Regions from separate parts of the Streptomyces sp. NPDC016309 genome, predicted to be linked through region 2. Evidence: riboswitches for the same ligand, from Rfam matches in the RefSeq annotation. Region 2 holds a riboswitch; the other holds the start of a gene.

Region 1 (3,371 bases), on a different contig from region 2:
TGGCGGACGTCATCCCCGGCCGGATCAGCAAGATCCCGGGCGTCGAGGCGACGGACACGCACGTGGCGTTCCGCACGTACTCCCAGCACGACCTGGAGGCCGCCTTCGCGATCGGCCTGGACACCTAGATCGCGTCCCCTCCCGGCCACGCCGAGGGTCGGCCGCGCCGGCCCGCCCATCACCCGTACGGATGACACCGCGGGGCGCGCGGGCGTACGCCCGGCGCGCGAGCGGGCCGCCCGGTGGCCGGAACCACCGGGGAGGGCCCCCTGGACGCCCGGACCGCGCGGGGCGGGGTCCCGGGCGAGGTGACGCGCCGCGCCCGGGGGGCGGGCGTGCCGGTCCTCGCTCCGGCGGGCGCGCTGGGCGCGGGCGCCGGGGACGCGGGGCGGCCGTGTCAGGCGCCCTGGCCGCGAGCGGGAACGCAACGGCCGTCCTCCGTGCGGTAGTTCCAGCGCGCCCCGTCCCGGACGAGTTCCTTGACCGCCCGGACGAAACGGTCGACGTGCTCGTCCGGCGTCCCCGCCCCGAAGCTGACCCGGATGGCGTTGAGGGAGGTGGCCCCGCCGTCGGGCGCGCCGCACTCGCCGACGGTCCGCGGGTCGCCGCCCAGCAGGGTGCGCACCAGCGGGTGGGCGCAGAACAGGCCGTCGCGGACGCCGATGCCGTACTCGGCGGACAGGGCGGCGGCGAAGTGCGAACTGTTCCAGCCGTCGACGACGAACGAGATGACGCCGACCCGCGGGGCCTCGTCGCCGAACAGCGACAGCACCTTCACCTCGGGCACCTCGGCGAGCCCGGCGCGCACCTTGCCGATCAGGTACCGCTCCCGGGCGACCAGGTCGTCGAACCCGGCCTCGGTGAGCGCCTTGCATGCGGAGGCGATGGCGTACACGCCGATGACGTTGGGCGAGCCGGCCTCGTGGCGGGCGGCGGTGGTGTGCCATTCGACGTCCACCCCGCCGTCGGCGCGCCGTGACACCGTGCGGGACGCGCCGCCGCCGGCCAGGTACGGCTCGGCGTCGCGCAGCCAGTCGGCCCGCCCGGCGAGGACGCCGGACCCGAACGGGGCGTACAGCTTGTGCCCCGAGAACGCCACCCAGTCGACGTCCAGGTCCCGCACCGAGACCGGGTGGTGGGGGGCGAGCTGGGCGGCGTCCAGGACGATGCGGGCGCCGTGGGCGTGGGCGGCGGCGGCCAGTTCGCGTACCGGCCACAGTTCGCCGGTCACGTTGGAGGCACCGGTGACGCAGACCAGGGCGGGGCCGTACGGGTCCCGGCCGGCGAGCGCCCGCTCCAGGGTCTCGACGGCCTGCCCGGGCGTGCGGGGCGCGTCGAGGAAGGTGACCCGGGCGTCCCTCCAGGGCAGCAGGGAGGCGTGGTGCTCGGTCTCGAAGACGAAGACCTCGCAGCCGGCGGGCAGCGCGGCGGCCAGCAGGTTCAGCGAGTCGGTGGTGGACCGGGTGAAGACGACCTGGTCGTCCGCGCGGCAGTCGAGGAACGCGGCCACCGCGGTACGGCTGTTCTCGAAGAGGTCCGTGGAGAGCTGCGACAGGTAACCGGCGCCCCGGTGCACGCTGCCGTAGTACGGGGCGTACGCGGCGACGTCGTCCCACACCCGCTGGAGGGCCGGCGCGCTGGCGGCGTAGTCGAGCGCGGCGTAGGTGACCTCGCCGCCGGTGACGAGCGGCACGGTGACGTCCCGTCCCAGAACGGGCAGCGGGGCACAAAGCGAACGGTCGGCGGCAACGGCGGTGACAGACATGACGAACTCCCGTACGGGGCAGGCGAATCCACCGCGTCGACGCACGAGGGTGCGGCGCGGCGGAGGGAAAGGGGATGCCGAAGAAGGGGCGGAGACGCCCTATCGCATTCGCTTGCTCACGAGACTGCTCCCTTGAGGACCAGGACCCCAGGGTGTGCAGGGGTCCGCGCTTGCCACAGACTTCGCCGCCTGCGGCCTGGTCTTCACCCGGGGCACCCCGCCACGGACGGAGGGTTGCCGGACAGCGGGCCGGGGCCGTAGTCGCTGTCACTCATGACCTGCCGAGAAGTTAAACAACGTGATCGCCCGCGCGCAACCCGTGTCCGGATCCCGGGACACCGGCCCGCCGACGACGACGGGCGGCGCCCACCGGGCGCCGCCCTGGGCAGTGTCACGCGGCGGAGGCGGGCTACGCGTTGGTCGCCGCTACCCACCGGTCGAGCGCCGCGCGGGCCGCGCCGGAGTCGATGGCCTCGGCCGCCCGGGCGATGCCGTCCCGGATCCGCTCGGTCAGCGGGGCGTCGGACGGCTCCAGGGCGGCCAGGGCCGCCGCCGAGTTGAGCAGCACCGCGTCCCGCACCGGGCCGGTCTCGCCGGCCAGCAGCCGGCGCGCCACATCGGCGTTGTACGAGGCATCCGCGCCGCGCAGGGCCGCCACGGGCACCAGCTCGATGCCCACGTCCCGCGGGTCGAAGGCCTCCTCGCGCACCGCGCCGTTGCGCACCACCCAGACCTTGGAGGTGGCCGTGGTGGTGAGCTCGTCCAGACCGTCGTCGCCGCGGAAGACCAGGGCGGAGGAGCCGCGCGCGGCGAGCACCCCGGCCATGATGGGGGCCATCCGGGCGTCGGCGACCCCGGTGGCCTGGGCCTTGACGCGGGCGGGGTTGGTGAGCGGGCCGAGGAAGTTGAAGGTGGTGCGGATGCCCAGCTCCTTGCGGGCCGCCGCCACGTGCCGCAGGGCGGGGTGGAACTTCACCGCGAAGCAGAAGGTGATGCCGGCCTCCTCCGCGACCTCGACGACCCGCCGGGGTGAGAGGTCCAGGTTGACGCCCAGCTTCTCCAGGACGTCGGAGGCGCCCGAGGCGGAGGACGCGGCCCGGTTGCCGTGCTTGACGACCTTGGCACCGGTACCGGCGACGACGATCGCGGACATGGTGGAGATGTTGACGGTCTTCGCCCCGTCGCCGCCGGTGCCGACGATGTCGACGGACGGGCCGGGCACCTCGATGAGGTTGGCGTGCGCGTACATGGTGCGGACGAGGCCGGAGATCTCCTCGACGGTCTCCCCCTTCGCCCGCAGCGCGACCACGAAGCCGGCGATCTGAGCGTCGGTGGCCTCGCCGCGCATGATGCGGTCCATCGCCCACGCCGTGGCGTCGGCGCTCTGGTCGTGGCCCTCCAGCAGGGAGTCCAGCACCTGGGGCCAGGAACGACCCGCCGTGCTCGTGCCTCCAGCGGGGTTCACAGCGCTCATGGTCGCTCCTGGTGTCGTCCGTACGGGGAGTAGGGGCTCGACCACCACCCTATCCATCCCGGGGGACGGCAAAGAGCCCCGTCCGGCGATTGGACGGGGCTCGATGCGTGGCGACCTCAGGGTCGGGCGACG
Region 2 (3,371 bases):
CCAGCGGGGTCTGGTACAGCATGTGGTTGACGAACCACAGCACGGAGTTGGCGATGCCGTTGTAGGCGTCGGCGTGCACGGCCGCGTCGATGTCCAGCATCTTCACGCCCGGCTCGACCGCGGCGCCCCGGCGCACGGCCTGCCGGTCGCCGTCGCTCAGGGCCGCGCACACCCAGAGCGCGCCCGCGTCGGGCCCGATCGCGGACAGTCCCGACACCAGTCCGCCGCCGCCGCGCCGGGTGTCGAAGGTCCCGTCCTCCCGTGGCACGTAGCTGACCGGACCGCGGTTCGAGGCGACAAGAATCTGGGCTGCCATGGAGACGAACCTAGCCCGTAGCCCAAACACTCAAACGTATGGCGCTCACGCCACGCGGCGGCGCCGTGCGTACTCGGCCACCTCGATCATCGGGGGCCGTTCCTCGGTGTCGACGTCGTGCGTGCGCGGGACGAAGCCGTCCTCCCCGCGGTCGAACTGGGTCAGCCGCGGCCGGACCAGGTGCCCGCGCGACAGCCGTAGCTGGGCCGTGCGGTAGATCGCCGCCGCCATCCGGCCCAGCGCCCGTTCGTCCTGGTGCCGGTGCTTGCGGACGCCCACGTCCACCTGGGCGAGGGCGTCGAGGCCCACGGTGTGCAGGGCGTCGACCAGCAGGCCGAGTTCGACCCCGTACCCGACGGGGAAGGGCAGCCGTTCCAGGAGCGAGCGGCGGGCCGCGTACTCCCCGCCCAGGGGCTGGACGAAGCCGGCGAGCTGCGGCCAGTGGAGGTTCAGCAGCGGCCGGGCCACCAGCTCGGTCACCCGCCCGCCCTGGCCGGGCGTGCCGGCCAGGGGCCGGTCGTACATGGCCTTGACCAGGTGGACGGTGGGGTCGGTGAGGAGCGGGCCGACGATGCCGCTGACGAAATCGGCCGAGAAGTCGCGCAGGTCGGCGTCGACGAAGCAGACGACGTCACCGGTGGTGGCGAGGAGGGAGCGCCACAGAACCTCGCCCTTGCCGGGGAGGGCGGGTATGCGGGGGAGTATCGCGTCCCGGTGCACCACGCGCGCGCCCGCGGCGGCGGCCACCTCGGAGGTGCGGTCGGTGGAGCCGGAGTCGATCACCAGGAGTTCGTCGACGAGGGGGACGGCGGGTGACATGAGGTCGCGGCGGATGGTGGCGACGATGTCGCCGACCGTCGCCTCCTCGTTCAGCGCCGGCAGGACGACGCTGACGGTCGTGCCGTGCTTGGCCGCGAGCAGCCGGTCGAGCGGCCGGTCGGCCATGGACCAGGACCGCCGTTCCAGCCAGCGCTCCACCTCTTCCAGCACGTGATCTCCATCTCGCGTTTCGGACGACCATCTCGGGCGTCGGGGGGTTCGGTTACAGTCTTGAACAACGCGGATGACCGTCGCATGTCGGGTCCCCACGTTGGTGAACACGCACCACACAATCGAATACCGCTCATCCAGAGGGGCAGAGGGACACGGCCCGTTGAAGCCCCGGCAACCCTCCAGTCGGCACTCGTCAGCTCTTGCGCGAGGCCCCGGCTAGGGAAGGTGCCAAATCCGTCTCATGGCGAAGTGCGCCATGAGGAAGATGAGGAGAAAGGGCCTCGCCTCCATGGCTGTACAGACTGTCGCCACCGCCAAGAACGTCGACCTCGGGCCTGCTTCCGCCCTCTCCTGTCGCGAATGCGGCGAGCGCTTCCCGCTCGGTCCGGTTTTCGCCTGTGAGCTGTGTTTCGGGCCGCTGGAGATCGCCTACGACCTGCCGGTGGGTGACCCGGAAGCCCTGCGCAAGCGGATCGAGGCCGGTCCCGCCAACATCTGGCGGTACGCCCCTCTCCTGCCCGTGCCGTCCGACGTGGCGGACAAGCCGAACCTGAACCCCGGCTGGACCAAGCTCGTCCGGGCGGACAACCTGGGGCGCGAGCTGGGCGTCGAGCCGGGCAAGCTGTTCGTGAAGGACGACTCCGGCAACCCGACGCACTCCTTCAAGGACCGGGTCGTCGCCCAGGCGCTGGAGGCCGCCCGTGCCTTCGGCTTCACCACGCTGTCGTGCTCCTCCACGGGGAACCTGGCGGGTGCCGTGGGCGCCGCGGCGGCGCGGGCCGGGTTCCGCTCGTGCGTGTTCATCCCGCACGACCTGGAGCAGGGCAAGGTCGTCATGGCCGCCGTGTACGGCGGTGAGCTGGTCGGCATCGAGGGCAATTACGACGACGTCAACCGCTTCTGCTCCGAGCTCATCGGCGACCCGCTGGGCGAGGGCTGGGGCTTCGTGAACGTGAACCTGCGGCCGTACTACGCGGAGGGTTCCAAGACCCTGGCGTACGAGATCTGCGAGCAGCTCGGGTGGGAGCTGCCGGACCAGCTCGTCATCCCGATCGCGTCCGGCTCCCAGCTCACGAAGATCGACAAGGGGCTCCGGGAGCTCGTCGAGCTCGGTCTGGTCGCGGACAAGCCGTACAGGATCTTCGGTGCGCAGGCGGAGGGCTGCTCCCCGGTGTCGGCGGCCTTCAAGGCCGGTCATGACGTCGTGCGGCCCCAGAAGCCGAACACGATCGCGAAGTCGCTGGCCATCGGCAACCCGGCGGACGGCCCGTACGTGCTGGACATCGCCCGCCGCACGGGTGGCGCGGTGGAGGACGTGAACGACGAGCAGGTCGTCGACGCGATCAAGCTGCTGGCGCGCACGGAGGGCATCTTCGCCGAGACGGCGGGCGGGGTGACCGTGGGCGTGACGAGGAAGCTGATCGAGGCGGGCGTGCTGGACCCGTCGCTCACCACGGTCGTGCTCAACACGGGCGACGGCCTGAAGACCCTCGACGCGGTGGCGCCGACCACCGGCCCGACCGCCACCATCCGCCCGAGCCTGGACGCCTTCCGCGCCGCCGGCCTGGCCTGACCGACTGAGAGGCAGCACCACGACATGAGCGTCAACGTCCGCATCCCCACCATCCTCCGTACGTACACGGGCGGCCAGGCCGAGGTCCCGGCGGAGGGCGCGACCCTCTCCGAGGTCATCGAGTCGCTGGAGAAGAACCACCCGGGCATCGCCGCGCGTGTCCTGGACGACCAGGGCAAGCTCCGCCGCTTCGTGAACGTGTACGTCAACGACGACGACGTGCGCTTCGAGGACGGTCTGGCCACCGCCACGCCCGACGGTGCCGGCGTGTCGATCATCCCGGCCGTCGCGGGCGGCTGCTGACGTACGCAGCGTGACGGACATTGCCCCCTCCGCGAGAGAAAGCGGAGGGGGCAATTCTGCATGGTTGAGCGCGGTAGAGTTGGGGAAGTCCCCGCCACCGCCTGTGCCGCACGCATATGAGAAGGTGCGCGGTCGCGACAAGATGCAGTCAATGTGAGCCCGAGAGTTGCGCCATTTGCGCGCTTT

What was found. Region 2 has a riboswitch for S-adenosylmethionine ahead of thrC (threonine synthase). Riboswitches for the same ligand answer to the same signal wherever they lie in the genome.
Region 1: another riboswitch for S-adenosylmethionine. It lies ahead of ACF068_RS22795 (aminotransferase class V-fold PLP-dependent enzyme); the one in region 2 lies ahead of thrC (threonine synthase).

What each region holds. Positions count from the first base shown of each region.
Region 1 is NZ_JBIBSG010000009.1:59,582-62,952, reverse strand. It holds gene ACF068_RS22805 (Lrp/AsnC family transcriptional regulator) at 1-128, shown strand, start outside; gene ACF068_RS22800 (glycerate kinase) at 243-449, shown strand; gene ACF068_RS22795 (aminotransferase class V-fold PLP-dependent enzyme) at 398-1,765, opposite strand; SAM riboswitch class IV at 1,927-2,044, opposite strand; gene trpD (anthranilate phosphoribosyltransferase) at 2,175-3,239, opposite strand.
Region 2 is NZ_JBIBSG010000006.1:108,838-112,208, forward strand. It holds gene ACF068_RS16785 (trehalose-6-phosphate synthase) at 1-316, opposite strand, end outside; gene ACF068_RS16790 (glucosyl-3-phosphoglycerate synthase) at 362-1,306, opposite strand; SAM riboswitch class I at 1,437-1,581, shown strand; gene thrC (threonine synthase) at 1,566-2,882, shown strand; gene ACF068_RS16800 (ubiquitin-like small modifier protein 1) at 2,907-3,185, shown strand.